2 regions of the Agrococcus sp. GW821-FHT14H11 genome follow, and region 1 is predicted to be linked to the other one. Evidence: predicted binding sites of a transcription regulator. Region 1 holds the regulator's gene; the other holds the start of a gene.
The links. Region 1 encodes LexA, which represses DNA repair genes until DNA is damaged. Its sites were predicted from a motif close to TCGAACANNTGTTCGA; they were not measured.

Region 1 (14,727 bases):
TCTCGACGGCGGCGATGAACCGCTCGCCGTGCTCGGCCCACGTCACCCGCGGGGGGCGGATGCGCGGGTGCGGGTCGATGTGCCACTCGGTGGCGGCGTAGGTGTGCACGAAGTAGAAGCGCTCGTCGCGCACGCCCTCGAAGAGCACGGAGTCCTCGGGCGCCTCGACCTGCGCCCAGCCCATGTGGGGCAGGATGTCGGCGCGGAGCCTCCGCACGGTGCCCGGCCACTCGTCGAGGCCCGCGGTCGTGCCGCCGCCCTCCTCGCCGCTCGAGAACAGCACCTGCATGCCGACGCAGATGCCGAGCACGGGGCGCGAGCCGGCGAGGCGCCGGCCGATGAGCTCGCCGCCGCGGATCGCCTGGATGCCGGCCATGCAGGCGGCCATCGAGCCGACGCCGGGGACGACGAGGCCGTCGGCCTCCATGACCGCGGTGCGGTCGGCCGTGAGCGTGACGTCGGCGCCGGCCGCCTCGAGGGCCTTCGCCGCCGAGTGCACGTTGCCGAGGCCGTAGTCGAGCAGCGCGACGCGCGGCCGGGCGAGCGGGGAGCGCGTCACAGCGCGCCCTTCGTCGAGGGCACGCCGGTGACGCGCGGGTCGGGCTCGACCGCCACGCGCATCGCGCGGGCGAGCGCCTTGAACTCGGCCTCGGCGATGTGGTGCGGGTCGCGGCCCGCGAGCACCTCGACGTGCGCCGTGATGCGGGAGTTCAGGGTGATCGCCTCGAGCACGTGCCGCACGAGCGAGCCGGTGAAGTGCCCGCCGATGCGGTGCAGCTCGAAGCCCGCGGGCTCGCCGGAGTGCACGAGGAACGGTCGGCCGGAGAGGTCGACGACGGCGCGCGCGAGCGCCTCGTCGAGCGGCACGGTCGCGTCGCCGTAGCGGCGCACCCCGGCCTTGTCGCCCAGGGCCTCGGCGAGCGCGAGGCCGAGCGAGATGGCGGTGTCCTCGACCGTGTGGTGCGCGTCGATGTCGGTGTCGCCGCTCGCCTCGACCTGCAGGTCGATGAGCGAGTGCTTCGCGAAGGCCGTCAGCATGTGGTCGTAGAACGGCACCGTCGTCGAGATCGACGAGGCGCCGGTGCCGTCGAGGTCGAGCGAGAGGCGGATGCTCGACTCGCTCGTCGTGCGCTCGATGGATGCGGTGCGGGCCATGGCCTCGATCCTATTCCGCGCGCAGCGCTGCCATCGCCGACAGCAGCGCGCTCGTCTCGGCGGCGGTGCCGGCGGTGATGCGGAGGGTGTGCGGCAGCCCGACGTCGCGCACGAGGATGCCCCGCTCGAGCAGCGCCTCGAACGTAGCCCGCGGATCGTCGATGCCGCCCACCAGCACGAAGTTCGCGTCGGACGGGTAGGGGCGGTAGCCGAGCGCCGTGAGCTCGTCGACGATGCGGTCGCGCTGCGTGCGCAGCTCGTCGACGCGCGAGAGCATCGCGTCGCTGTGGCGCAGTGCCGCGACGGCCGCCGCCTGCGTGAGCGCCGACAGGTGGTAGGGCAGCCGCACCAGCCGCAGCGCGTCGATCACCGCGGGATCGGCGGCGAGGTAGCCCACGCGGATGCCGGCGAAGGCGAAGGCCTTGCTCATCGTGCGCGAGACGAGCAGCCGGGGGTGCCGCTCCAGGAGCGTCAGCGCCGTGCGGCTGCGGTCGTGGGCGAACTCGGCGTAGGCCTCGTCGACCAGCACGATGCCGCGCGCGGCCTCGGCGGCTGCCTCGACCGTCTCGAGGTCGATGGCGGTGCCGGTGGGGTTGTTGGGCGAGCAGAGGAACACCACGTCGGGATCGTGCTCGGCGATCGCCTCCCGCACCGCCTGCGGCGTGAGCGTGAAGTCGTCGGCACGGGGCACGGGCACCCAGCGCATGCCGACGCCCTGCGCGAGCAGCGGGTACATCGAGTAGGTGGGCGTGAACGACAGCAGGGAGCGCCCCGGGCCGCCGAATGCCTGGAGCACGTGCTGCAGCACCTCGTTGGAGCCGTTGCCGGCCCAGATCTGCGCGGGCTGGAGGCCGTGGCCGAGGTAGCCGGCGAAGGCCGCGCGCAGCGCGTCGAACTCGCGATCGGGGTAGCGGTTGGCGTCGGGCAGGGCACGGGCGATCTCCTGCACGATGTCGAGCGCCACGGCCTCCGGCACGCGGTACGCGTTCTCGTTCACGTTGAGCCGCACCGGCACGTCGAGCTGCGGCGCACCGTAGGGCGTCAGGCCGCGCAGGTCGTCGCGGATGGGCAGGTCGTCGAGGCTCGTCACCGAACCAGCCTAGGACCGGCGCGGATGCCGCTCGTGGCTCAGCCGGAGTAGTGCGCGGGGATCGCGAGCCGCTCGCCCGGCTGGATGGCTCCGGCGATGCCGTTCAGCAGCTCGATCTCGGCGACCACGTCGCGCGGGTCGGCCTCAGGCGCGACGGCCTCGGCGATCTGCCACAGCGACTGGCCCGGCATGACGGTGATGTGCTCGAACTGCGCCGTCTCGGCCGTCGACGAGGCGACGGCACCGGCGAGGGCGTCGCCGAGCACGCCGGCGCCGGCGAGCGCGCCTGCGGCGAGCACGGGCGCGGCGACGAGCAGTGCCAGGGCACGGCGGCCGCGAGCGGTCAGGCGCACGCGGGCACCCGGCGTGGTGGTGGTGATCGCAGTCATCGCAGTTCCTCTCGGTGGAGTCCGCGGCCGGTGCTCGGCCGGGAGCACCGGCCGCGAATCTCTGTTTCGAATCTATCTTCGATCCTCCGGATGCGTCAAGCCCTGTCGCGGAGTTTCTCCACGACACACTCGAACATCCGTTTGATCCGGGCGTCCTGTCGGATACGCTTTCGAACCACGAGGAGTCAATCGCGGGCCACTGACACGCGATGCACCTGAGGGAGCGGAGCGGGCATGACGAGGCAGCTGACCGAGAAGCAGCAGGCGATCCTGCAGGTCATCCAGCGGGCGGTGCGCCAGCGCGGCTACCCGCCGAGCTACCGCGAGATCGGCGACGCCGTGGGGCTCTCGTCGCTCTCGAGCGTCACCCACCAGCTCGGCCAGCTCGAGCTCGCGGGCTGCATCCGCCGCGACCCGTCCCGCCCGCGCACGATCGAGGTGCTCATCGACGACGAGGTCGACGAGACCGCGGGCAGCATCGACCAGGCCGCGTTCGTGCCCCTCGTCGGCCGCATCGCCGCAGGCGTGCCCATCACGGCCGAGCAGCACGTCGAGGACGTCTTCCCGCTCCCCCGGCAGCTCGTGGGCACCGGCGACCTCTTCATGCTGAAGGTCGTCGGCGACTCCATGATCGACGCCGCGATCTGCGACGGCGACTGGGTGGTCGTGCGCCAGCAGCAGACGGCCGAGAACGGCGACATCGTCGCCGCGATGCTCGACAGCGAGGCGACGGTCAAGGTGTTCCGCCAGCGCGACGGCCACACCTGGCTGCTGCCGCGCAACTCCGCGTTCGAGCCGATCCTCGGCGACGAGGCCGACGTGCTCGGCCGCGTGGTGGCCGTGCTCCGGTCGGTCTGACGGCCCGGGCGGCGCCCGGGCCGCCAGATCAGGCCCGGAACTCGGCCAGCTGGCCCGCCGCGGCCTCCGTCACCATCGCATCGATGCGCGTGCCCGCCTCGTCGTGCGTCTCGCGCAGCACCTCGAAGCGCTCGTGGAGGTCGGCCACGACATCGCCGCGGTCGTAGGGCACGAGCAGCGACACCGCGACCTGCGGGCGCGGCAGCAGCTCGGCGATCCGCGCGAGCAGCTCGTCGACGCCCTCGCCGGTGCGGGCCGACGCGAAGACCGCGTCGGGCTGCAGGCCGCGCAGCACGAGCCGCTCGTCGGCGGTCACGAGGTCGGCCTTGTTGAAGACGACGATCTCGGGGATCGAGCGCGCGCCCGTCTCGCCCAGCACATCGCGCACCGTCGCGATCTGCGAGGCCGGATCCGGGTGGCTCGCATCGACGACGTGCACGATGACCTCCGACTCCGCGACCTCCTCGAGCGTCGAGCGGAACGCCTCCACGAGCTGGTGCGGCAGGTTGCGCACGAAGCCCACGGTGTCGGCGATCGTGAACTCCCGGCCGTCCGGCGTGCGCGCGCGGCGCACGGTCGCGTCGAGGGTCGCGAACAGCGCGTTCTCGACCAGCACGCCGGCACCGGTGATGCGGTTGAGCAGGCTCGACTTGCCGGCGTTCGTGTAGCCGGCGATCGCCACGCCCGGCACCTCGAACCGGTCGCGGTTCGCGCGCTTCGCCTGCCGCGCCGGCGCGAAGCCCTTGATCTGCTTGCGCAGCCGCGCCATGCGCGAGTGGATGCGACGGCGGTCGAGCTCGATCTTGGTCTCACCGGGGCCGCGGGAGCCCATGCCGGCGCCCTGGCCGCCGACCTGGCCACCGGCCTGGCGCGACATGGACTCGCCCCAGCCGCGCAGGCGCGGCAGCAGGTACTCGAGCTGCGCGAGCTCGACCTGCGCCTTGCCCTCTCGACTCTTGGCGTGCTGGCTGAAGATGTCGAGGATGACGGCGGTGCGGTCGATGACCTTCACCTTGACGCAGTCCTCGAGCGCGCGCCGCTGGCTGGGCGAGAGCTCGCTGTCGGCGATGACGGTGTCGGCGCCCAGCTCTTTCACGATCGCGGCGAGCTCCTCGGCCTTGCCGCGGCCCACGTACGTGGCGGGATCGGGGTTGGGGCGGCGCTGCAGCATGCCGTCGAGCACGAGCGCGCCCGCGGTCTCGGCGAGCGCCGCGAGCTCCCGGAGGGAGTTCTCGGCGTCCTCCGCGGAGCCGGAGTAGACGCCCACGAGCACGACGTTCTCGAGGCGCAGCTGCCGGTACTCGACCTCGGTGACGTCCTCGAGCTCGGTGCGGAGGCCGTCGACGCGGCGGAGGGCCGCGCGCTCGTCGCGGTCGAGCTGGTCGCCGTCGGGGTCGACCGCGTCGTCACCCTCCTGGAGCGCCTGCGCGCGCGCGGCGAGCAGCTCGCGCTCGCCGGGGGCCGCCCAGGCCAGGATGCGCTCCGTCGCGCGCCCGTGACCCTCGGCCTCGGCGGGGCCGGGCTGGGTGGGGTCTGCCTCGTTCGGTGCTGCCATGCTTCGTCCTTCGCTACTGTCGTGTCCGTGCCGGACCACTACTTCTCACCCGATCCCGTCGCGCCCGAGGCGGTCCGGACCATCCGGGTCCCGCTCGACGGTCGCGAGCGGGAGATGGTCACGGCGACCGGTGTCTTCTCCGGCGACCGCCTCGACGTCGGCACGGCGGTGCTGCTGGATGCCGTGCCCGCGCCGCCCGAGACCGGTGAGCTGCTGGATCTCGGCTGCGGCTGGGGGCCGATCGCGGCGACGCTCGCGCTCCGCTCCCCCGCCGCCCGCGTGTGGGCGGTCGACGTCAACGCCCGAGCGCTCTCGCTCGTGGAGCGGAATGCCGAGCTGCTCAGCATATCGAACATCACCCCGGCGCTCCCCGAGCGCGTGCCGGCCGACGTGCGCTTCGACGCCATCTGGTCGAACCCGCCCATCCGCATCGGGAAGCCGCAGCTCCACGCGCTGCTGGAGACCTGGATCCCGCGGCTCGCGCCGGGGGCGACCGCGTGGCTCGTGGTGCAGAAGCACCTCGGCGCCGACTCGCTGCTGCGCTGGCTGGCCGAGCGCTTCGCCGGGTACGAGGTGGAGCGCGCGGACTCGCGGAAGACGTATCGCATCATCGCCGTCACGGCACCGGACTGAGCGTCTCTCCTCGGAAGACGATCTCCGCCGGACCGGTGAGCCACACGTGGCCGCGGTCGTCGAGCTCGACCTCGAGCCTGCCGCCCGGCACGTCGACGATCCACCGGTCGGCAGCATCGCCCGACCAGTGCCGCGTCGCCATGGCGGCGGCGACCGCGCCGGTGCCGCACGAGAGCGTCTCGCCGACCCCGCGCTCGTGCACCCGCATGCGGATCGAGCCCACGCCGTCGGCGATCGTGCCCGGCACGACGAACTCGACGTTCGCGCCGTCGTCCGCCGCCGGCTCGAGCGCCGGCGCGCGGTGCAGGTCGAGGCCCGCGAGCTCCTCCTCGCTCGCGAGGGCGACGACGACGTGCGGGTTGCCGGTCGAGACGTCCTGGCCCGGGCGGGGCACGTCGAGGCCGGCGGATGCGACGAGTCGGGTGCCGCCGAGCTCGAACGGCCCGAGGTCGGCCGAGAGCAGGCCGCCGCGCCGCACGACGCGCTTGAGGCCCGCCCGAGTCGCCACGTCGAGCGCGCCGCCCTCCGGCAGCTCGGCGAGCCCGGACTCGAGCAGGAAGCGCACGAAGACGCGCACGCCGTTGCCGCACATCTCGCTCAGGCTGCCGTCGGCGTTCCAGTAGTCCATCGCCCACGTGCCGGCCGGCAGCGCGTCGAGCGCCGCGTCGCCGGTCGCGCCCGCGGGCACCGCGCGGATCACGCCGTCGCCGCCGACGCCGAAGCGGCGGTCGGCCAGCTCGCGCACGCGTGCCGCGCTGAGGGGATGCGCGCCCTCGGGATCGGCCACGAGCACGAAGTCGTTGCCGGTGCCGTGGCCCTTGGAGAACGGGCCGCTCGCGCGCTGCGTCATGCCTCCAGGCTAGCGACCGCGCGCGCGGCGAGCGCTGCCGGGTCGGCGGGCGGCGCCGCCGGGTAGCGCTGGAACCACGAGACCTGCCGCCGCGCGTACCGACGGGTGAGCGCCTGGGTGCGCGCGATGGCCTCGGCCTCGTCGATCGCGCCGTCGAGCTGGTCGAGCGCCTGGCGGTAGCCGATGGCCTGCTGCGCGGTCGTGCCGCGCTCGATGCCGGCCGCGCGCAGCGCCCGCGCCTCCTCGACGATGCCGAGCCGCCACATCCGCTCCACCCGCTCGTCGAGCCGCGCGACGAGCCGATCGCGCTCGACGCGCACATGCTGGATGATCGTCGGCCGCAGCAGCGACTCCTCGGGCGGCAGTCCCACGCGGAACGGCTCGCCGGTGAGCGTCACCGCCTCGAGCGCGCGCACGAGGCGCCTGCCGTTGTGCGGTCCGATGGCGTCGGCGGCCGCCCGGTCGACGGCGGCGAGCCGCTCGTGCATGGCGGTCGGGCCCCGCTCGGCGAGCTCGGCCTCGAGCTCGGCGCGGAGCGTTGCATCGGTCGCCGGGAAGGCGAACTCGTACAGGGCGCTCGAGGCGTAGAGGCCGCTCCCGCCCACGAGCACCGGCACCGCCCCCCGGGCCTCGATGCCGGCGATCGCCGCCAGGGCCGCCTCGCGGTAGGCCGCGACGGCGGCGTCCTCCCACGGCTCGAGCACGTCGATCAGGTGGTGCGGGTGCCCCCGCCGCTCCTGGGCGCTCGCCTTCGCCGTGCCGATGTCCATGCCGCGGTACAGCTGCATCGCGTCGCAGTTCACGAGCTCGCAGCGCGCGCCGAGCGCGACCACCGCGTCGGCGATGTCGAGCGACAGCGCCGTCTTGCCGGTGCCGGTGGCGCCGACGACGGCGATGAGGGTCACGTGCCGACGCGCAGCGTGGGCAGGCCGAGCAGGACCGGGCCGGCGGCGCCCGCGGCGGCGGATGCGCCGGTGGGCGCGGGCACGCCGCACGAGTCGGCCTGCGCGCGGTCCCAGGCGTCGCCGGCGCGCGTGCGGCGGAGCGCGAGCGGTCCGCCATCGGCGATGAGGTGGAACGGCGCCGCCTCGGTGATCTCGACGGTGACGACGTCGCCGGGCCGCGGCTGCTCGCCGTCCGGCGCCGGAGCGAAGTGCACGAGGCGGTTGTCCTCGGCGCGCCCGCTCAGCCGGTGGGTCTGCGCATCCTTCTTGCCCTCGCCGACCGAGACGAGCACCTCGGCCGTGCGGCCGACCTGCGCGCGGTTCTCCTCGTGCGCGATGCGGTCCTGCAGCTCGACGAGGCGCTCGAAGCGCTCCTGCACGGCCGCCTTCGGCACCTGGTCGGGCATGGTGGCGGCCGGTGTGCCGGGGCGGATGGAGTACTGGAAGGTGAACGCGGAGGCGAAGCGCGACGCCTCGACGACCCGCATCGTCTCGGCGAAGTCCTCCTCGGTCTCGCCCGGGAAGCCGACGATGATGTCGGTCGTGATCGCCGCGTGCGGGGTGCGCTCGCGCACGCGGTCGAGGATGCCGAGGAACTTCGAGGAGCGGTAGGAGCGGCGCATCGCGCGCAGCACGCGGTCGGACCCCGACTGCAGCGGCATGTGCAGCTGCGGCATGACCGCGTCGGTCTCGGCCATCGCGTCGATGACGTCGTCGGTGAACGCCGCGGGGTGCGGGCTCGTGAAGCGGATGCGCTCGAGCCCGTCGATCGCGCCGGCCGCGCGCAGGAGCTTGCCGAAGGCCAGCCGGTCGCCGAACTCGACGCCGTAGGAGTTGACGTTCTGGCCGAGCAGCGTCACCTCGATCGCGCCGTCGTCGACGAGCGCCTGCACCTCGGCGAGGATCTCGCCGGGCCGCCGGTCGCGCTCCTTGCCGCGCAGCGACGGCACGATGCAGAACGTGCAGGTGTTGTTGCAGCCGACCGAGATCGAGACCCAGCCGGCGTACGTCGACTCGCGCTTCGTCGGCAGCGTCGACGGGAAGACCTCCAGGGCCTCGAGGATCTCGACCTCGGCGTCGCCGTTGTGGCGGCTGCGCTCGAGCAGCGTCGGCAGCGACCCGATGTTGTGGGTGCCGAAGACGACGTCGACCCAGGGGGCGCGCTCGACGATCGTCGCGCGGTCCTTCTGCGCGAGGCAGCCGCCGACGGCGATCTGGAACCCGGGCCGCTCGCGCTTCGTCTTGGCCAGGTGGCCCAGGTGGCCGTAGAGCTTCTGGTCGGCGTTCTCGCGCACCGCGCACGTGTTGATCACGATGACGTCGGGGGCGCCGTCGACGGCGGCGGCGTAGCCGGCCTCCTCGAGCGAGCCCCGCAGCCGCTCGGAGTCGTGCACGTTCATCTGGCAGCCGAACGTCTTCACCTCGTAGGTGCGCTGCGGGGCGATCGCGGACATGCCCTCAGCGTACCGAGCGCGCGAGCGGGGCGGACCGCGTGGCCCGCCCCGCTCGTGCTGCCGCGGCCGACTCCCGCCGGCGCGGCGATCAGCCCTGGGTCAGGGTGACGTCGTAGCCGCTGTCGCCGTTGCCGTCGACGCCGGTGAGCTCCATCGTCTCGAGCTGCGCGGTGCCGGTGTACGTGAGGCTCTGGATGTTCTCGATGCCGCCGATGAAGATCGTGATCTGGTCGCCCGCGACCTCCCACGTGTCGCCGGCCTCGTCCCAGTTCTGCCCGTTCCAGTCGTTGAGCAGCACCGTGCCGTCGCCCTCGAGCACGAGATCCATCGTGTTGCCCGCGGCGTCCTCGCCCGACCAGGCGGTGTCGGCGAGGTCGACCGAGGCCGAGCCGGTGTCGCCGCCGTCGCCGGAGGGCGCGGGAGCCTGCGTCTCGGTCGTGGTGCCGCCGCCCATCGGGGGCAGCTGGAAGCAGCCCGTGAGGGCGAGGAGGGAGGCGGCCGCGATGGCCGGGACGGCGAGGATCCTGGTGCTCTTCATGGCTCGAATCTAGCCCTCTCCCAGGAACCGAGACTGGATGCGTCCTGGAGGTCTCCCGGACGCACTGCGGTCACCGGAAGCGCGGGCCCTTCGGCCGCGTGCGCTCGATCGCGACGCGCACGGCGGAGCCTCCGAAGCCCCGCCGCTGCAGCCACCCGGCGAGGCGGCGCTCGGCGGTCTCGTCGTCGAGCGAGCCCATGCGCCGCCGTCGCTCGCCGGCGGCGTCGATCGCCCGCTGCAGCTCGTCGTCGCGATCGGGGTCGTCGAGCACCGCGGGGTCGAGGCCGCGCCGGCGCAGCTCGGCCGAGACGCCGCGCTCACCCAGCTGCTTGCGCTCGCGCAGGCGGTCGGCGAGGTCGCGAGCCAGCTGCGCGTCGTCGACGAGTCCCTCGGCGGCGAGCCGATCGAGCACGCTCGCGCGCACCTCGGGCTCGACGTCGCGGCGCTCGAGGGTGCGATCGAGCTCCTGCCGGCTGGCGGCCCTGCGCCCGAGCGCCCGCAGCGCGATGGAGCGCGCCGACTCCTCGTCGACGCGCTCCACCGGGGCCGCGTCGCCCGGCTCAGCCGCCTCCTCGGGCTCGTCGCGCTGGGCGACCCAGGCGGAGAGCTCGGTGATGGCGGCGAGCCGGTCGCGATCGCTCACGCGCCCTGGCGCTCCTGGCGGCGGGCGTCGAGCGACTCGACGCTGCCCTTGGCGTCGGCTGCGGCGGCCCTGCCCGCGCCGATGCCGAGCTTGGTCAGGATCTGGCGCTCGATGTCGGCCGCGATGTCGGGGTTGTCGATGAGGAACTGCCGGGCCTTCTCCTTGCCCTGCCCCAGCTGGTCGCCGTCGTACGTGAACCAGGCGCCCGACTTGCGGACGATGCCGTGCTCGACGCCGAAGTCGATGAGGCTGCCCTCGCGGGAGATGCCGACGCCGTAGAGGATGTCGAACTCGGCCTGCTTGAAGGGCGGTGCCATCTTGTTCTTGACGACCTTGACGCGCGTGCGGTTGCCGACCGCGTCGGAGCCGTCCTTCAGCGTCTCGATGCGACGGATGTCGAGCCGCACGGACGCGTAGAACTTCAGCGCCTTGCCGCCCGCGGTGGTCTCGGGGCTGCCGAAGAACACGCCGATCTTCTCGCGCAGCTGGTTGATGAAGATCATCGTCGTCTGCGTCTGGTTGAGGCCGCCGGTCAGCTTGCGGAGCGCCTGCGACATGAGGCGGGCCTGCAGGCCCACGTGGCTGTCGCCCATCTCGCCCTCGATCTCGGCGCGCGGCACCAGCGCCGCGACGGAGTCGATGACGATCAGGTCGATCGAGCCTGAGCGGATCAGCATGTCGGCGATCTCGAGCGCCTGCTCGCCCGTGTCGGGCTGGGAGACGAGGAGCGCGTCGATGTCGACGCCGAGCTTCTTGGCGTACTCGGGGTCGAGCGCGTGCTCGGCGTCGATGAAGGCGGCGATGCCGCCGTTGCGCTGGGCGTTGGCGATCGCGTGCAGCGTCAGCGTGGTCTTGCCCGAGGACTCGGGGCCGTAGATCTCGATGATGCGGCCGCGCGGGAGCCCGCCGATGCCGAGTGCGACGTCGAGGGCGATCGAGCCGGTGGGGATGGTGTCGACCGGTGCGCGCTCCTCGCTGCCGAGGCGCATCACCGACCCCTTGCCGAACTGACGGTCGATCTGCGCGAGCGCCGCCTCGAGCGACTTGTCGCGGTCTGCGGGTGTGGGCATTGCCGGCCTTTCCGTTGGTGGTGCGCTCACGCTACGTCCGGCCGCTGACATGCGTGCGGCTCGGGTCGCCACCTGTGGATGACGGCCCCGACGAGCACCTCGAGCCTACGCCCGGATCGAACGAGTCTTCGAACGTTGTCTCGGCGTGTCGCGCGCGGCCCTCAGCGCTGGGGCTCGCGCATCCCTCGCCCGTGCCGGCGGCTCGCCGGGACGTCCTTCGCGTCGCACAGCGCGCGCCACACGTCGCGCGCCGGGACGCCGGCGGCGAGGGCCTCGGCGCCGGTCCGGCCGCCGAGGCTGCCGAGCGTCGTGTCGGTCATCAGCACGGCGCCCAGGGCGCCGAACTCCTCCTCGATCGCGATCTGCAGCTCGCTCGTCCGCATCCGCGGGCCCTCAGCGCACGGCCGAGTCGAACTCCGCCACGAGCTCGTCGGGCAGCGTGTCGGGCACGGTCGAGCCGAGCGGCTCGAGCTCGCTGTAGCCGAGGCCCTCGAGCACCGCCAGGCGGTCGCCCACCTGGTGCAGGATGCTCGACAGCGGCACCTCGAGCGCGTCGGCGACCGACGCGAGGATCTCGCTGGAGGCCTCCTTCTGGCCGCGCTCGACCTCGCTGAGGTAGCCGAGGGCGACCGAGGCGCGCGAGGCGACCTGGCGGAGCGTCCTGCCCTGTCGCAGGCGCACGTCGCGCAGCACGTCGCCGATCTCCTGTCGTACCAGCACCATGGTCTCCCCCTTCACCGTGGTCGGATGCATCAGCCTAGTGGCAGCGATCCCGCCGCCTGCTGAAGCCCTCACGACCTGGACAACGCCAGTGTCACACCGGGCATTCCGCGGCGGGCACTGCTCACTGTGTGGATTCGCTGTGCATCCGGAGGTCGGTGCGCTCGAGCGCAGCGTCGAGGTGCGCGAGGGCCGCCTCGAGCGCGGCGCGCCGCACCTCCTCGCGATCGCCGCGCACGAGGTGCGACGACGACTCGGCGACGAGCCCGCCCACGGTGTCGAGCTCGATGCCGATGTGGAACTCCCCCGGCGCGTGGTCGTCCTGGGCCGCGGGGCCCGCGACCCCCGTGGTCGCCACGCCGATCGTGCAGGCGCCGCGATCGATCGCCGCCAGCTGCCGCACGCCGCGCGCCATCCAGATCGCCACCTCGGGATCGACCGGCCCGCGCTCCTGCAGCAGCCGCGCCGGCACCCGCAGCACCTGCTGCTTCATCTCGGTCGCGTACGCCACGACGCCGAGGCGCAGCACCGACGACGCGCCCGGCGTGCGCACGAGCGTCTCGGCGACGAGGCCGCCCGTGAGCGACTCGGCGACCGCGACGGTCACGCCCCTCGCCGCCGCCCTCGCGACGATCCTCGCTGCGACCGCCTCTGCATCCATCACCGGCTCCTCACCGCGTGCACGACGAACTCCACCCCGGAGTAGATGGTGAGCGCGACCGCGACCGTCATCGTGACGACGCACACCCAGACCGCCCAGTCGCCGAGCCACGCCTGCAGCGGCAGGAGCGCGAGCGGCAGCGCGATCGCCTGCGCCATGGTCTTGGCCTTGCCCGCCCAGTCGGCGGCGATCACGACGTCGCTCGCGACCACGAGCCGGTAGGCGGTGATGCCCCACTCGCGCAGCAGCACGACCGCGGTGATCCACCACGGCAGCTCGCCGAGGATCGACAGCACCACGAAGGCGCTGCCCGTGATCGCCTTGTCGGCGATCGGGTCGATGAGCTTGCCGAAGTCGGTCACGAGCCCGCGCCCGCGCGCGATCTGCCCGTCGACGAAGTCGGTGGCGATGAGCACCGCGAACAGCAGCGCGCCCATCGTGCGCGCGAGGCCGGGCTCTGGGTTGGTGAGCGCAACGGCGATGAACACCGGGGTGAGCAGGATGCGCACGACCGAGATGATGTTCGGCACGCTGGCGACGCTCGCAGGCTCGTCGCCGCGGCGCCAGACGCGACCGCGCCACGGGCTCAGGATCCCCATGGAGGCAGGCTAACGCGTCAGTCGCGGCCCGTGAGCGACCACGCGTCGTCGTCGCCGCCCTCGGCCTCGACGACCTCGAGCCCGTCGCGATTCGCCTCGTCGAAGGGGTCGGCGTACCGGTCGTCGGTCTCGACCCACGCGCCCTCGTCGTCGTCGGATGCGTCGGCGGGCTCGGGCGCGGCAGGCGCGGCGGCCGCGACGGGCGGCGCGGCGGGTGCGGCCGGCGCGGCGGCCGGCGCCGGGCCCTCCCCGCGCAGCGAGGCGAGCACGGCGGCGAGGCCGTCCGGCGGCACGAGCACGTCGCGCGCCTTCGAGCCCTCGGACGGGCCGACGATCTCGCGGGACTCGAGCAGGTCCATGAGGCGACCGGCCTTCGCGAACCCGACCCGCAGCTTGCGCTGCAGCATCGAGGTGGAGCCGAACTGCGTCGAGACGACGAGCTCGGCGGCCGCGCAGAGGTCCTCGAGGTCGTCGCCGATGTCGCTGTCGATCTCGCGCTTCTCGGCGACCTCGGCGACGTCGTCGCGGTACTCGGGCTGCGCCTGCCCGGTGACGTGCTGCACGACGCGCTGGATCTCGGCCTCGTCGACCCACGCGCCCTGCACGCGCATCGCCTTGTTCGCGCCCATGGGCAGGAACAGCCCGTCGCCCTGGCCGATGAGCTTGTCGGCGCCCGGCTGGTCGAGGATGACGCGCGAGTCGGTCACCGAGGAGACCGCGAACGCGAAGCGCGAGGGCACGTTGGCCTTGATGAGGCCGGTCACCACGTCGACGGAGGGGCGCTGCGTCGCGAGCACGAGGTGGATGCCGGCCGCGCGCGCGAGCTGCGTGATGCGCACGATGGAGTCCTCGACGTCGCGCGGCGCCACCATCATGAGGTCGGCGAGCTCGTCGACGACGACCAGCAGGTACGGGTAGGGCTTGAGCGTGCGCTGGCTGCCGGCGGGCAGCACGATCTCGTCGGCGCGCACCGCCTTGTTGAAGTCGTCGATGTGCTTGTAGCCGAACGACGCGAGGTCGTCGTACCGCATGTCCATCTCCTTCACGACCCACTGCAGCGCCTCGGCGGCCTTCTTGGGGTTCGTGATGATGGGCGTGATGAGGTGCGGCACGCCCTGGTACGCGGTGAGCTCGACGCGCTTCGGGTCGACGAGCACCATCCGCACGTCGGCCGGGCTCGCCCGCATCAGCAGGCTCGTGATCATCGAGTTGACGAACGACGACTTGCCGGAGCCGGTGGAGCCGGCCACGAGCAGGTGCGGCATCTTCGCGAGGTTCGCGACGACGTAGCCGCCCTCGACGTCCTTGCCGATGCCGATCGTCATCGGGTGCTTCGAGTCGGCGGCCGCGCGCGAGCGCAGCACGTCGCCGAGCTTGACGGTCTCGCGGTCGGGGTTCGGGATCTCGATGCCGATCGCCGACTTGCCGGGGATGGGCGAGAGGATGCGCACCTCGTTCGAGGCGACGGCGTACGAGAGGTTCTTCGACAGGGCGGTGACGCGCTCCACCTTGACGCCCGGCGCGACCTCGATCTCGTAGCGGGTGACGGTCGGGCCGCGCGAGAAGCC
Region 2 (14,727 bases), on a different contig from region 1:
ACCTCCTCGGCTTCGGCGCGGCGGATGCGCCCGACGCCCGCGACGAGGCGGCGGATCCGGCCGACGGTGGCGAGGGCGAGGCGGCGGATGCGTCGGCGGACGACGCGCCGGTCGTCGCGCCGAGCGCCGACGAGCAGGAGACCGCGGCGATCGCGCCGCTCGCGGATGCGCAGGAGACGGCGGCGATCGCGCCGCTCGCCGACTCCCGGGCCGAGCGCGCGGCCGACACCGAGCCCACCCATCCGGAGCCCGCGCCCGAGCAGGATCGTCCTGCGACGTAGGATGGAGCGCGTGCTGCGCCTCGTCGTCCTCGTCTCCGGCAGCGGCACCAACTTCGCGGATCTGCTCGAGCGCACGCGCGCGGGGCGGGTGCCCGCCGAGATCATCGCCGTCGGCGCCGACCGCGAGTGCGGCGGCCTCGAGATCGCCCGCGCCGCAGGGATCCCCACCTTCGTCGAGCCGTTCCAGCCGCCGCGCGAGGCGTGGTCGATGCGGATCGCCGACCGGATGGCGGCGTTCGAGCCCGACGTGATCGTGCTCTCTGGCTTCATGCGGCTGCTGTCGGCCGCCGCGGTCGCCCGCTTCGAGCCGGCGATCCTCAACACGCACCCCGCGTTCCTGCCCGAGTTCCCGGGCGCCCACGGCGTGCGCGACGCGCTCGCGGCCGGCGCGACCGAGACCGGCGCATCCGTCATCATCGTCGACAGCGGCGTCGACACCGGTCCGATCCTGGCCCAGCAGCGCGTGCCCGTGCTGCAGGGCGACACGCAGGACTCGCTGCACGACCGCATCAAGCTCGTCGAGCGCGACCTGCTCGCACAGGTGATCGGCGACATCGCCGACGGCACGTGCGACCTCGCCGAGCACGGCAGCGAGCGCGGCCGCAAGCGACCGACGCACCCCGACCCGAGACCAGAGGAAGCACAGTGAGCGGACCCCAGCACGACCCGAGCCTCTACCGCGAGCGCGACGCGGTGCCCTTCCGCCGGGCGCTGCTGTCGGTGAGCGACAAGACCGGCATCGTCGAGCTCGGCCGCGCCCTGGCCGACGCGGGCGTCGAGCTCGTCTCGACCGGCTCGACCGCGCGCATGCTCGCGGACGCGGGCCTCGCGGTCACCGAGGTGGCCGAGGTCACCGGGTTCCAGGAGGCGCTCGACGGGCGCGTGAAGACGCTGCACCCGGCGATCCACGCTGGCCTGCTCGCCGACCTGCGGCTCGAGCACCACGAGGCGCAGCTGGCCGAGCTCGGCATCGCGCCGTTCGAGCTCGTCGTCGTGAACCTCTACCCGTTCGTCGAGACCGTGCGCTCGGGCGCCGCCGACGCCGACGTCGTCGAGCAGATCGACATCGGCGGACCGGCGATGGTGCGCGCCTCGGCCAAGAACCACGCCAACGTCGCGATCGTCACCGACCCGCGCATCTACCCGCTCATCGCGAAGGCCGCCGCCACCGGGCTGTCGCTCATGCAGCGCCGCGCGCTCGCCCGCGACGCCTTCGCCCACACCGCCGCCTACGACCGCGCCGTCGCGCGCTGGTTCGCCGGCGAGCCGGTCGACGAGGCGGCCGCCGCGCAGCCGGCCGCTGCCGCGGCGGGCGATGCGGCCGCGGCGCCGGTGGAGGAGGCGGCGCCGGCTGCCGCCTCGCCCGCGGCGACCCGCGCGCCGGAGCCGGCCGAGGCATCCGCCCCCGACACCTCGAGCGCGACGGGACTGCTGCAGGCCGTCGGCCGGGCGACGCTCGTCGCCGGCCTGCGCTACGGCGAGAACAGCCACCAGCAGGCGGGCATCTTCGCGCTGCCGGGCGGCCGCGGCATCACGCAGGCCGAGCTGCTGCACGGCAAGCCGATGTCGTTCAACAACTACGTCGACGCCGACGCCGCGCTGCGCGCCGCCTTCGACTTCACCGAGCCGGCGGTCGCGATCATCAAGCACGCGAACCCCTGCGGCATCGCCATCGCCGCGCCGCGCGCCGACGACCCGATCGCCTCGGCGCACGAGCGCGCCCATGCGTGCGACCCGGTCTCGGCGTTCGGTGGCGTGATCGCCGCGAACCGGCCGGTCACGCGCGCGATGGCCGAGACGGTCAAGGACATCTTCACCGAGGTCGTCGTCGCGCCCGACTTCGAGCCCGAGGCGCTCGAGCTGCTGACGCAGAAGAAGAACATCCGCCTGCTGCGCCTGCCCGAGGGCTACGCGCGCGAGGGCTCCGAGCTGCGGCAGGTCTCGGGCGGCGTGCTCGTGCAGCAGCCCGACACCTTCGAGGGCTTCTCGTCGCACACGTGGCGGCGCGTCTCGGGACCGCACGTGCCGGATGCGGTGCTCACCGACCTGGAGTTCGCGTGGCGGGCGGTGCGGTCGGTGAAGTCGAACGCGATCCTGCTCGCCTCGGGCGGCGCCTCCGTCGGCGTCGGCATGGGCCAGGTCAACCGGGTCGACTCGTGCCGCCTCGCGGTGACGCGCGCGGGGGAGCGGGCCGCGGGCTCGGTCGCCGCGTCGGACGCCTTCTTCCCGTTCGCCGACGGCCTGCAGATCCTGCTCGACGCCGGCGTGACCGCGGTCGTGCAGCCGGGCGGGTCGGTGCGCGACGAGGAGGTCATCGCGGCCGCGAACGCCGCCGGCATCACGATGTACTTCACGGGGGAGCGCCACTTCGCGCATTGACCGGGCGGCTGTGTAGGGTCTCCGGGTGAGCGCCGGGACCATCGACGACGTGCGGCGGGCGCGTCGCCTGCTGTGCTTCGGCGCGACCGGGTCGGGCAAGTCGACCATGGCGACGCGGCTCGGCGAGCGGCTCGGGCTCCCCGTCACGCTCGTCGACGACCTGTGCTGGGATCCGGGCTGGCGGGAGCCGTCGCAGGAGGAGCGCGACCGGCGCGTGCTGCCGCTGCTCGAGCGCGAGGCGTACGTCTTCGACTCCGTCTACGGCCCGCACAACGCGGTCGCGCTCGAGCGCGTCGACGCGATCGTCGCGCTCGACTACCCCCGGCACGTCTCGCTGGCGCGGCTCATCCGCCGCACGGCCCGCCGCATCCGCACGGGCGAGCTCGTCTGCAACGGCAACGTCGAGACCCTGCGCCTCGCCCTCGCGCGCGACTCGATCATCGTGTGGCACTTCCGCTCGTGGCGCTCGAAGCGCGAGCGGATGCGCCGATGGCACGCGGATGCGTCGGCGCCGCCGGTGCTGCTGCTGCGCCGGCCCGCGGAGGCCGACGCGCTGCTCGCGCAACTCGGCTGAGCCGGCTTCGCCGACCCGTTCCACCCCGGACGACCCGGTGCACCGGGTCGTGCCGGGTCGATCGGGTCGGGAACCGCGGTGAGGACTGCTCGAGAAAGTGATCGGGAAACGCCGATGGGGGCTGGACGCGGCGCTGTGAGCCTGCTTACAATCGAAGGCTGTCCGCGCCACCAGGGAGCGGCTGACCTGGAGGATGCCATGAGCACGACGACGACCGCCCCGATCGCTGCCGGCCGTGCCCTCCGCGTCCGCCTCGTCCCCGCCGGACGCCGGTAGCGAGCAGGGCCTCCCGCCCGCCGCGAGCACCGCTCGCCCCGTCGTGTCGGCGGCACCGCCGACGATCGATGCAGCACCACCATCGCGACCCACCCGTCGCACCGCACCATCGCCGATGCACGACGTCGGCGACCTCGAAGGATCCCCTCCCATGTCCTCGACGCCTCCCGATCCCACTCCCACCAAGGTCGCCGGGCACCTGCCTGCGCTCGCGCGCCTGCTGCCGTTCCTGCGCCCGGTGCTGCCGCGGCTGCTCTGGGGCACCGCCGCCGCGCTCGTCTCGGCGCTGCTGAGCCTCGCCACCCCGATCGCGATGCGCGCGCTCGTCGACGGCCCGCTCGCCGAGCGCGACTCCGCGGCCGTCTGGCCCGTCGCGATCGCGATCCTCGCGCTCGCGCTCGGCGAGGCCTTCTTCGTCTACATGCGCCGGTTCCTCGTGACGCTGCCGTCGACGCAGGTCGAGGCGTCGATGCGCCGCACCCTCTACGCGAAGCTGCAGGCGCTGCCGGTCGCCTTCCACGACCGCTGGCAGTCGGGCCAGCTGCTCAGCCGCGCCGTGCAGGACCTCGGCATGATCCGCCGCTTCAGCGCCTTCGGCGCGCCGCTGCTGGTCGTGAACGCGATCACGCTCGTCGTGGGCATCGTCATCCTGTTCTTCTGGAGCCCGCTGCTCGCCTCCGTCTTCGTCGTGCTCTCGGCGCCGGTCGTGTTCGTGGCGCTGCGCTTCGAGCGCCGCTACTTCGTCGTCTCGCGCGCCGCGCAGGACCAGGCGGGCGACCTCGCCACGACGGTCGAGCAGTCGATCCACGGCATCCGCGTGCTGAAGGCCTTCGGCCGCGGCCGCCACGCGCTCGAGGGCTTCACCGACCAGGCGTCGACGCTGCGCGAGACCGAGATCGACAAGGCCCGCATGGACGGGTACCTGTGGATGTGGCTGACGATCGTGCCGTACATCTCGTACGCCGTCTGCCTCTTCCTGGGCGTCTGGCTGGCCGCGAGCGACCAGATCTCCGTCGGCACGCTCTTCGCGTTCTTCGCGGTCGCGATGGTGCTGAACTGGCCGATCGAGTCGATCGGGTTCCTCTTCGCGTTCCTCATCGACGCGTCGAACGCCTCGCGCCGCTTCCACGAGATCCTCGACGCCGAGAACACGATCGTCGACCCCGAGCGGCCGACGACGATCCCGGCGCCGAAGGGGCGGCTCGTGTTCGACGACGTGCACTTCCGCTACCAGGACGCGCAGCCGCACGAGCGCGACCTCGTCGACGGCGCGAGCCTCGTGCTCGAGCCGGGCGAGACGATGGCGCTCATCGGCGTCACCGGCTCCGGCAAGACGACGCTCACGGCGCTGCCCGCGCGCCTCTACGACGTCACTGGCGGCCGCGTGCTGCTCGACGGCGTCGACGTGCGCGACCTGTCGCTCCAGGAGCTGCGCACGCACGTCGCGATGGCCTTCGAGGACGCCACGCTCTTCTCGGCCTCGGTGCGCGAGAACGTGCTCATGGGCGCCCCGGATGCGTCGGAGGAGGCCCTCGACCGCGCGCTCGCGATCGCGCAGGCCGACTTCGCGCGCGACCTGCCGGACGGCCTCGACACGCAGATCGGCGAGGAGGGCCTCTCGCTCTCCGGCGGCCAGCGGCAGCGCCTCGCGCTCGCCCGCGCGGTCGCCGCCGACCCCGCGGTGCTCGTGCTCGACGACCCGCTCTCGGCGCTCGACGTCGAGACGGAGGCGCAGGTCGAGGCCGCGCTGCGGCACGTGCTCGAGCGCACGACGGCGCTGATCGTCGCGCACCGCCCGAGCACGGTGCAGCTCGCCGACCGGGTGGCGCTCATGCGCGACGGCCGGATCGACGACGTCGGCACCCACTCCGAGCTGCTCGCGCGCAGCGAGCACTACCGCTACGTGATCTCGAGCCTCGAGGAGGCCGAGCGCGACAGGACCAGCATCGAGGCCATCACCGGCTCGATGCAGCGCGTCGACCTCGACGACCTCGACGGTCTCGACGCACAGACCGAGGAGGTGTCCCGATGACCGTCCAGGGCGTCGCGGGCGAGGACCGCACCGACTACACGAAGGCCGAGTCGAAGGCCATCCGAGCGCGCTCGCGGAAGCTGCTCGGCGCGCTGCTGCGGCCGCACATCGGCCGCGTCGTCGTGACGATGATCCTGGTGGTGATCGCGGTCGCCGCGAACATCGCCGGGCCCATGCTCATCGCGTACGGCATCGACCACGGCCTGCCGGCGATCGTCGAGCGCGCCGACTGGATGCCGCTGTGGGCTGCGACGCTCGCCTACATCGTCGCGGCGATCCTCGGCGGCGTGCTCATGTACGTCTACACGGTGAGCATCGCGCGCATCAGCCAGACGGTGCTGTTCGAGCTGCGCCGCCGGCTCTTCGACCACGCGCAGCGCCTGAGCCTCGAGTTCCACGAGTCCTACACGTCGGGCCGCATCATCGCGCGCCAGACGAGCGACCTGGAGTCGATCCGCGACCTGCTCGACCAGGGCCTCAACGAGCTCGTGCGCGGCGTGCTGTTCATGTCGTTCACGGGCATCGCGATGGCGATCCTCGACCCGCTGTCGGGCCTCATCATCGGCATCGCGCTCATCCCGGCGATCATCCTCACGCGCTGGTTCCAGGTGCGCTCGACGGTGCTGTTTCGCGAGACGCGCACGACGAGCGCGCGCATGATCGTGCACTTCGTCGAGACGATGACCGGCATCCGCGCCGTGAAGGCGTTCCGCAAGGAGCCCGCCAACCAGCGCGACTTCGACGAGCGGGTCGACGACTACCGCGACGCGAACTTCCGCACCATCAACATCTTCGGCATCTACGAGCCGGGCATCATGGCGATCGGCGCGATCACCGTCGCCACGCTCGTGCTCGTCGGCGGCCTGCGGGTCGTGGATGGGTCGCTGCAGATCGGCGCGCTGCTCGCGATCGCGCTCTACGCCCGCAACTTCTTCCAGCCCATCCAGGGCATCGGCATGTTCTTCAACGGCTACCAGTCGGCCTCGGCCGCGCTCGAGAAGATCTCGGGCGTGCTCGAGGAGGAGCCGACGGTCAAGGAGCCGGTCGCCGCGAAGGCGCTGCCCGCCTCGCGAGGCCAGATCGACTTCGACCGCGTCGAGTTCTCGTACGGCAGCGGCAAGGTCGTGCTGCCCGACTTCGACCTGCACATCCCGTCCGGCCAGACGATCGCGCTCGTCGGCACCACCGGCGCCGGCAAGTCGACGCTCGCGAAGCTCGTCTCGCGGTTCTACGACCCGACGGCGGGCAGCGTCAAGCTCGACGGCGTCGACCTGCGCCAGCTGTCGAACGACGACCTGCGGCGCGCGGTCGTGATGGTCACGCAGGAGGCCTACCTGTTCTCGGGCACGGTCGCCGACAACATCGCGCTCGGGAAGCCGGGCGCGAGCGACGACGAGATCGAGGCGGCCGCCCGCGCGGTGGGCGCGCACGAGTTCATCGAGGCGCTGCCCGACGGCTACGACACCGACGTCAACAAGCGCGGCGGGCGCGTGAGCGCGGGGCAGCGGCAGCTGCTGTCGTTCGCGCGCGCGTTCCTCGCCGACCCGCGGGTGCTCATCCTCGACGAGGCGACCGCCTCGCTCGACATCCCCTCGGAGCGGCTCGTGCAGGAGGGCCTCACGACCCTGCTCGCCGACCGCACGGCGATCATCATCGCGCACCGCCTGTCGACGGTCGCGATCGCCGACCGGGTGCTCGTCATGGAGCACGGCCGCATCATCGAGGACGGCTCGCCCGACGAGCTGATCGAGGCGGGCGGCAAGTTCGCGTCGCTGCACCGCGCGTGGCGGGAGTCGCTGGTCTAGCTAGCGCCCGTCGCCGGTCGAGCCGCCGGCCTCCCGTCGCTGGTCGAGCCGCCGGCCGGAGGCCGGCGAGTCGAGACCACCCCGCTGCTGCAGGATGCGGGGTGGTCTCGAGACGCCCGCGGCCTGCGGCCGCGGACTCCTCGACCAGCGGAAGAGGCGGACGCGGGGTGGTCTCGAGACGCCCGCGGCCTGCGGCCGCGGACTCCTCGACCAGCGGAGGGGGCGGACGCGGGGTGGTCTCGAGACGCCCGCGGCCTGCGGCCGCGGACTCCTCGACCAGCGGAGGGGCGGACGCGGGGTGGTCTCGAGACGCCCGCGGCCTGCGGCCGCGGGCTCCTCGACCAGCGGAGGGGGCGGCGGCCGGCTCCTCGACCAGCGGCGGCCGGAGGGTTACGGCCGCGTGAAGCGGTCGAGCGCGACCGCCTGCCACGGGCCCAGCTCGAGGGCTGCGACACCGTCGACGACCTCGACGACGGATGCGCAGTCGGGCACCACGACGTCGCAGTAGCGGCCGTCGGGCAGCTCGACCGGAACCTCGACGGTCGTCGGCTCGTCGTCGAGCTGCACGGCGAACGCCCCGGTCTCGCCGCGCAGCTGCGCCAGCACGCTGCCCATGGGCTCGGTCGCTGTCACCGGCGCATCCACGACCCGCGTGCGCCACGCGACGAGCTCCAGCGTGCCGGGCCAGCGGTGCTGGCACACCCACGCGCCGTCGGCCCACTCGGTGTCGGCGGTCTCGTCGCCCGTGCACGACGCATCCGTCACCGAGCCGTCGGCCTCGAGCGCGGGCCCCGCGTCGCGGTCGCTGAAGGCGTAGCCCGAGTAGAGCGTCGGCGGGCCGTAGTCGCTCGCGAGCATCACCGCGGTCGCCGCCGCGAACGCGCCGCCGTCGCGGTAGGCGAGCGTCGAGCCGTTGCGCTCGGTGTCGTGGTTCGCGACGAAGGTGCGCGCCTGCTCGTCGAGCAGCCCGTAGGCCTCGGGGGAGAGGTCGGCGAGCGCCCGCGCGGCACCCGAGCGCACGAACGCGCCGACCCGGTCGGCCCATCCGAACTCCCACACGGTCGAGGAGGCCGTGTACTGCTCGGGCTGCACCGGCTCGCCCGTGCCGCGGATCACCTCGCTGATGACGGGTGTGCCCTCGGGGAGCGCCGCCACGATCGCGGCGACGTCGTCGGGGTCGATGTGCTTCGCCGCGTCGATGCGGAAGCCCGTCACGCCGAGCGCGAGCAGGTCGTCGAGGTAGGCGCCGATGGTCGCGCGCACCCGCTCGGACTCGGTCGCGAGGTCGGCGAGGTTCTCGAGCTCGCAGTGCTGGATCACGAACGGCTCGCGGTACGCGTCGATGTCGTCGTCCGGCGTGCGGTCGCAGTCGTGGAAGTCGTCGGGCGCGTAGAGCCCGGGATACGCGTAGTGGGTGAAGTCGGTGCCCGCCCAGCCCCTGCCCGACTCGACGCCCGCCATGTGGTTGACCACCGCATCCGCGTAGACGTCGACGCCAGCCTCGGCGCAGGCGGCGGTCATCGCGGCGAACTCGTCGCGCGTGCCGAGCCGCGACTCGACGGCGTACGAGACCGGCTGGTACGACCACCACCACTCGGAGCCGTCGGCACCCGCGAGGCCGGCGGTCGCGCCGTCGACGTGCTCCTGCGGCGGCGACGTCAGCACCCAGGCGACGCCCGCCTCGCCGAGCGCGGGGCACTCGGCGGCGATCGCGTCCCACGTCCACTGGAACATCGCGAGCCCCGTGTCGCGGCGCTCGGGGGCGGCGGATGCGCAGCCGGCGACCGCGAGGACGGCGGCGGTGGCGACGGCTGCCGTCAGGCGGCGCGCGGTGCGACCCGCTGGCACGGCAGGCTCGGAGCTCGGCGCGTCAGAGGCTCTTGCGGCCGATGGCCTCGCCGTACTCGTTCTCGCCGATCACCTCGAAGCCGACGGCCTCGAAGAACTTGCCGGGGCCGAGGTCGCCCTCCTCCCAGACGGCGTAGACGCTGTCGAAGCCGAGCCGGCGCGCCTCCTCGCACACCTGGTCGACGGTGAAGCTGCCGACGCCCCTGCGCTGCGCGTCGCCTGCGACGTACATGCGCAGGATGCTCGAGCGGTACTCCTCGCGGTCGACCTCGGGGTCGAAGTTCGCCATCACGAACGCGACCGGGTCGTCGCCGTCGAAGATCACGCGCTGCCAGGCGCTCTGCGTGTTGACGAACTCCTCGAGCCGCGCGTTGCCGGCGAGGAAGGCCTCCTGGCCCCGCTTGAGCGTCATGCCGTTGGCGGCGACGATGTTGGCCGCGTTCAGCTCTTCGAGGCGCAGGTTCTCCATGCGCACACCGTACCAGCGCGCCCACGGATGCCCAGGGGCCTGGGGATGAACGTTCGGCGTCAGCCGATGGGCGTGATGCGGATGTGCCGAGCGAGCTCGCGCGGGTCGGCGATCGTGCCCGCCTGGGCTGCCAGCACGGCCGCGGCCGACCACGCGGTGGCCCGCGCCAGCTGCTCCTCGAGGGTCGCGCCCTCGGGGATCGCCTGCGCGAGCGCGGCGACGGCGGCGTCGCCCGCGCCGGTCGGGTTGCCGTCGAGCACCTGGTGGATGCGCGCGTGCCAGGCCCGTCCGTCGGGCAGCACCGCGAGCATCCCCTCGACGTCGAGCGACGCGAAGACGGTGCCGGTGCCGAGGGCGGCGAGGCGGCGGGCGGCGTCGAGCGGGTCGGCGCCGCCCATGGCGTCGAAGAGCTCGTGCCGGTTGGGCTTGACGGCCGTGGCGCCCGCGGCGACCGCGTGGCGCAGCTGCTCGCCGCCGACGTCGACGATCACGGGCGTGCCGGCAGCGACGGCGATCTCGACGATGCTCGCGCACAGGTGCGCGGGGGTCTCGGGCGGCAGCGAGCCGGAGGAGGCGATCGCGCGGGCGCCGGGCGCCTCCTCGCGCAGGATGTCGAGCAGCTGCTCCCAGCCGCGCGCGTCGACCGCCTCGCCCGTCTCGTTGAGGTTGGTGGTGCCGGCGGGCGTGACGATCGCGGTGGTGCGGCGGGTGGGCGCGTCGACCTCGACGAGCCGGTGGCGGATGCCCGAGCGGTCGAGGTCGTGCACGAAGATCGCCTGCACCGGGCCGCCGATCGGGGCGATGACCATGGCGTCCTCGTGCTGCTGGTGCAGCACGCGCGCGACGTTGACGCCCTTGCCGCCGGCGCGGGCGAGGCCGGTGGGCACGCGATGGCTGACGCCCGGGCGCAGCTCGTCGATCGTGTAGGTGATGTCGATCGCGGGGTTCGTGGTGACGCAGAGGATCGGGCCGCGAGGGGCCGAGTCAGCGGTCGGTGCGACGCTTCGGGCATCGGCGTCGGTCGCCATCTGGCCTCCTCGTCGCGGTCGCCCCCGCAGCGGGCGGGGTGGCTCGATCATCCCACGCGGGGCCGATCGTCGACACGCCGCCGCCGGTTGACCCGTTCGAACGTGTGTTCGAGAATGGAGGGATGGGGATGGCATCGACGAGGCTCGAGCGCCGCACGGGGGAGGACCGCACGGCGACGGTCGAGGCGCTGCGCGAGCGGCTGCGCGGCATGCAGCAGGCGGGCTCCCTGCAGGTCGAGCCCGCCCCGGTCGAGCCGGCCGCGGTGGGGCTCGCGGAGGTCGTGCGCGCGCTCCGGCCAGGCGCCGCGCACAGCATCGAGTCGCGCAGCCTCGCCCTCGCCTGCCTGGGCGCGGCGATGCCGGCCGGCGCGTGGGGCGCGATTGTGGGGATGCCCGACCTGGGCGTCGAGGCCGCCCGCGACCTGGGCGTGCCGATCGAGCGCATCGCGCTCGTGCCGCATCCCGGCCGGGCCTGGCTCGACGTGGTCGCGAGCCTCGCCGAGGCGATGCCGGTCGTGCTCGCCGCCTCGCCCGGGCGCGTGACCCACACCGACGCCGCCCGCATCGCGGCGCGGCTGCGCCAGGCGTCCGCGACGCTGCTGGTCGCCGGCCCGTGGCCCAACGCCGCGACCGTCGTGCGGTCGTTGTGCGCCGAGTGGGAGGGGCTCGCCGACGGCGACGGCAGGATCGCCGGGGGCAGCCTGCTCGTCGAGGCGTCGTCGGGCGGAGCGCCGCGGCTCGCGCGCATCCCCATCGGCGGCCCGGCGGCCGAGGAGCAGCCGGCCGCGTGAGCCGGGGCGTCCGGCGTCGACACGGCATCCGGTGCCCTGTACGCTCGTCCCGAGCACGGGAGTCCGTACAGCGGGCTGAGAGGGAGTACTCCAACTCCGACCGTCGAACCTGATCTGGATCATGCCAGCGCAGGGAGCGATCAGCAGCCCCGTCGAGCGGGGCGTCCTCCCGAGCTGATGATCGCCCGGGAGGGGAACCATGACCGACACAGCCCAGCGAGCGCTCGCGCCGGAGGAGCTGCGGGAGGATCCGCTGCGGTTCGGCGTCGGCGCCCGCGTCACCGTCGCGGTGATGTCGGACCGCTTCGTCGAGGTCGTCCTCGACGCGCTCCGCCGCACCGACACCACCGGCCTCACGGTGCAGACCGGGGACGTGAGCACCTACCTCGGCGGGTCGGAGCCGCAGCTCCTGCGCGCGCTCACCGGCCTCGCCGAGACGGTCGCGGCCACCGGCCTGCACGCATCCATCACCATCCACCTCTCGCGCGGCTGCCCCGGCGAAGCCGTGTGCGAGCTGCCCGGGGGTGCCGGCCCGCGCGCGGTCGTCGTGCCCGAGGGCCGCCGCACCGGCCGGTTCGCGGCCGCCGAGTGGGCGCTCTACCCGCTCGCCGACACCGCCGGCGCGCAGGAGGCCGATCACATGCGAGACATCCTCGCCGCCATCGAGCTCGCGAAGTCGAACGGCACGTACCGGGCGTCGGAGCACTTCGTCACGCGGCTCGAGGGCGACCTCGGCGACGTCATCGCCACGGCGCTCGCCGGATGGGTCGTGGTCGGTCGCAGCGTGCAGCACGTCACGAGCCACCTCACGATCTCGGTCAACAGCCCGAGCCACGCCCGTGTCGGCTGAGCCGCGCGCCGCCCGCCCCCGGCTGGCGATGCGCGACATCGTGCTGATGGTGATGCTCGGGGCCGTCTTCGGCTTCCTCTACTGGGCGCTCGTGCAGGCGTGGACCGCGCTGTCGATCGCGATGGGGCCGGCGGGCGATCTCGCCCAGCACTTCCTGCTGGGCGGTTGGCTGCTCGTCGCGCCGATCGCCGTCGCGATCATCCGCCGCCCGTTCGTCGGCATCATCGCCGAGGTGATCGCCTCCGTCATCGAGGTGGTCTTCCTCGGCTCGCCCGTCGGGCCGCTGCTGCTCATCGCCGCGCTGCTGCAGGGCGCGGGCAGCGAGCTGCCCTTCGCGCTCGGGCGCTATCGCAGGTTCGGCTGGCTGACCTTCGCGCTCTCCGGGCTCGCCGGGGCGGGCCTGGTGTTCGTCTACTCGGCGTTCCGGTTCGCGTGGTGGGAGCAGGACATCCTGCTGCTGCGCCTGGGCATCCAGCTGGTCTCGGGGATCGTGCTCGGCGGCATCCTCGCCAAGCTGATCGTCGACGCGCTGCGGCGCACGGGGGTGCTGGATGCATTCCCGATCGTCCGCGAGACGGCCGAGGCCGCGCCCGTGCGGCGGCGTGGCTGAGGAGCCGCTGCTCGTCGCGAGCGCGCTCGAGGCGGTCTTCCCGAGCGGCGACGGGGTCGGTCCCATCGACCTCGTCGTCGAGCGGGGGGAGTCGCTGCTCGTGGTCGGGCCGTCCGGCTCGGGCAAGTCGACGCTGCTGCGCATGCTGCACGGCGCCGTGCCGCACGCGGTGCCGGCCCGGACGACCGGCCGCGTCGCCGTCGCCGGGCGCGAGGTGGGCGTCCATGGGATGGCGTCGCTCGCGGATGCGGTGGGCGTGCTCGCGCAGGACCCTGAGAGCGGCGTGTGCATGCCCGACGTCGAGGACGAGGTGGCCTTCCCGCTCGAGAACCTCGCCGTGCCACGCGATCGCATCGAGCCCGCGGTCGCCGCCGCCCTCGAGCGGGTCCGCGCGAGCGGCCTGCGGGCGCGCCGCACGACGGAGCTCTCCGGCGGCGAGCTGCAGCTGGTCGCGCTCGCGGCTGCGACGGCGGCGGATCCGCCGCTGCTGCTGCTGGACGAGCCGACGTCGATGCTCGACGGCGACGGCGTGCGCGCGGTGCGGGCCGCGATCGCCGAGCTGCGCACCCGCACCGGGGCCGCGCACGTGCTCGTCGAGCACCGCCTCGACGAGCTCGCGGGCGACGAGGGGCTGGTCGCGCTGCCGCCGCGCTGGCTCGTGCTCAGCCGCTCCGGGCGCGTGCTGCACGACGGGCCGCCCCGCGAGATGGGCGCGCCGCTGCTGCGGCGGCTGCTCGCCGAGGGGTGCTGGCTGCCGCTCGAGCTCGAGCTGCGCGCGCTGCTCGACGCCGACGCCGCCGAGGGGGCGGACGCGGTCGAGGGCCGGGCGATCGCGCTCGCGCTGTCGGACGCCGCTGCGGCCTCGGCCGCGCCGCCGCCCGCCGCGGCTCCCGTGCTGCGCGCCCGCGGACTCGCTGTCGCCCCGCGCGATCCCTTCGCGCGCCGCTCCGCCCGGCGTCCGCCGGTGCTCGAGGGGATCGACCTCGACCTGCGCACCGGCGAGACCGCTGCGCTCGTCGGCGCGAACGGCAGCGGCAAGTCGACGCTGCTCACGTGCCTCGCCGGCATCGCACGGCCCCGGGCGGGCACGGTGGAGGGAGCGCGCGCGGGCCTGGTCTTCCAGCATCCCGAGCACCAGTTCGCAGCCCGGACCGTGCGCGCCGAGATCGCGCACGGCCTCGGCCCTGGTGCGCAGGGGCGCGTCGAGGCGATGCTCGCGCGCTTCGGGCTCGCCGAGCATGCCGATCGCGACCCCCACCGGCTCTCCGGCGGTCAGCAGCGGCGCTTGAGCCTCGCGGCGATGCTCGTGCACGAGCGGCAGCTGCTGCTCGCCGACGAGCCGACGTTCGGCCTCGACCGCCGCGGCACGATCGAGGCGCTGCGGGCGCTGCGCGAAGCGGCCGGCCGCCGCGCCGTCCTCTTCTCCAGCCACGATCTACGGGCCGTCGCCGGGTACGCCGACCGCGTCCTCGTCATCGCCCACGGGCGGCTCGCGGCCGACGTCGAGCCGTTGGCCCTGCTGCGCGATCCTGCGCTGCTCGCCGCCGCCGGCATGCGACCGTCCCGATCGCTGCGGCGGCTGGCGACTGCGGTGCGGCACCCGGCCCACCTGCAGCGGGCGCTCCGCGCGCTCGACGACCGGGCGATGCAGGCGTCCATGGCCGCTGCTGCGGAGGCGCCGCGGTGAAGGACTCCTGGCTCTCGGGCTGCGACCCGACCGTGAAGGCGGGCGTGCTCTTCGCCGCCTCGGTCGCACTGCAGCTCGTGTTCGAGCCGCTGCCGCT

Region 2: the regulator LexA is predicted to act here: its motif matches at 10,789-10,804, upstream of imuA' (DnaE2-dependent mutagenesis accessory factor ImuA').

The regions. Positions count from the first base shown of each region.
Region 1 is NZ_JBXAPA010000013.1:19,551-34,277, reverse strand. It holds gene hisH (imidazole glycerol phosphate synthase subunit HisH) at 1-559, opposite strand, end outside; gene hisB (imidazoleglycerol-phosphate dehydratase HisB) at 556-1,164, opposite strand; gene AC1RNL_RS12755 (histidinol-phosphate transaminase) at 1,166-2,245, opposite strand; gene AC1RNL_RS12750 (hypothetical protein) at 2,284-2,634, opposite strand; gene lexA (transcriptional repressor LexA) at 2,869-3,492, shown strand; gene hflX (GTPase HflX) at 3,521-5,047, opposite strand; gene AC1RNL_RS12735 (class I SAM-dependent methyltransferase) at 5,075-5,680, shown strand; gene dapF (diaminopimelate epimerase) at 5,664-6,530, opposite strand; gene miaA (tRNA (adenosine(37)-N6)-dimethylallyltransferase MiaA) at 6,527-7,435, opposite strand; gene miaB (tRNA (N6-isopentenyl adenosine(37)-C2)-methylthiotransferase MiaB) at 7,432-8,928, opposite strand; gene AC1RNL_RS12715 (hypothetical protein) at 9,017-9,466, opposite strand; gene AC1RNL_RS12710 (regulatory protein RecX) at 9,537-10,109, opposite strand; gene recA (recombinase RecA) at 10,106-11,179, opposite strand; gene AC1RNL_RS12700 (DUF3046 domain-containing protein) at 11,341-11,562, opposite strand; gene AC1RNL_RS12695 (helix-turn-helix domain-containing protein) at 11,573-11,902, opposite strand; gene AC1RNL_RS12690 (CinA family protein) at 12,024-12,560, opposite strand; gene pgsA (CDP-diacylglycerol--glycerol-3-phosphate 3-phosphatidyltransferase) at 12,560-13,159, opposite strand; gene AC1RNL_RS12680 (FtsK/SpoIIIE family DNA translocase) at 13,177-14,727, opposite strand, start outside.
Region 2 is NZ_JBXAPA010000001.1:139,774-154,500, reverse strand. It holds gene AC1RNL_RS00775 (cell division protein PerM) at 1-281, shown strand, start outside; gene purN (phosphoribosylglycinamide formyltransferase) at 292-930, shown strand; gene purH (bifunctional phosphoribosylaminoimidazolecarboxamide formyltransferase/IMP cyclohydrolase) at 927-2,660, shown strand; gene AC1RNL_RS00760 (P-loop NTPase family protein) at 2,686-3,234, shown strand; gene AC1RNL_RS00755 (ABC transporter ATP-binding protein) at 3,662-5,542, shown strand; gene AC1RNL_RS00750 (ABC transporter ATP-binding protein) at 5,539-7,347, shown strand; gene AC1RNL_RS00745 (alpha-amylase family glycosyl hydrolase) at 7,738-9,195, opposite strand; gene AC1RNL_RS00740 (GNAT family N-acetyltransferase) at 9,218-9,664, opposite strand; gene AC1RNL_RS00735 (1-phosphofructokinase family hexose kinase) at 9,724-10,692, opposite strand; gene imuA' (DnaE2-dependent mutagenesis accessory factor ImuA') at 10,815-11,483, shown strand; TPP riboswitch at 11,529-11,636, shown strand; gene AC1RNL_RS00725 (YkoF family thiamine/hydroxymethylpyrimidine-binding protein) at 11,683-12,333, shown strand; gene AC1RNL_RS00720 (ECF transporter S component) at 12,323-12,943, shown strand; gene AC1RNL_RS00715 (ABC transporter ATP-binding protein) at 12,936-14,630, shown strand; gene AC1RNL_RS00710 (energy-coupling factor transporter transmembrane component T family protein) at 14,627-14,727, shown strand, end outside.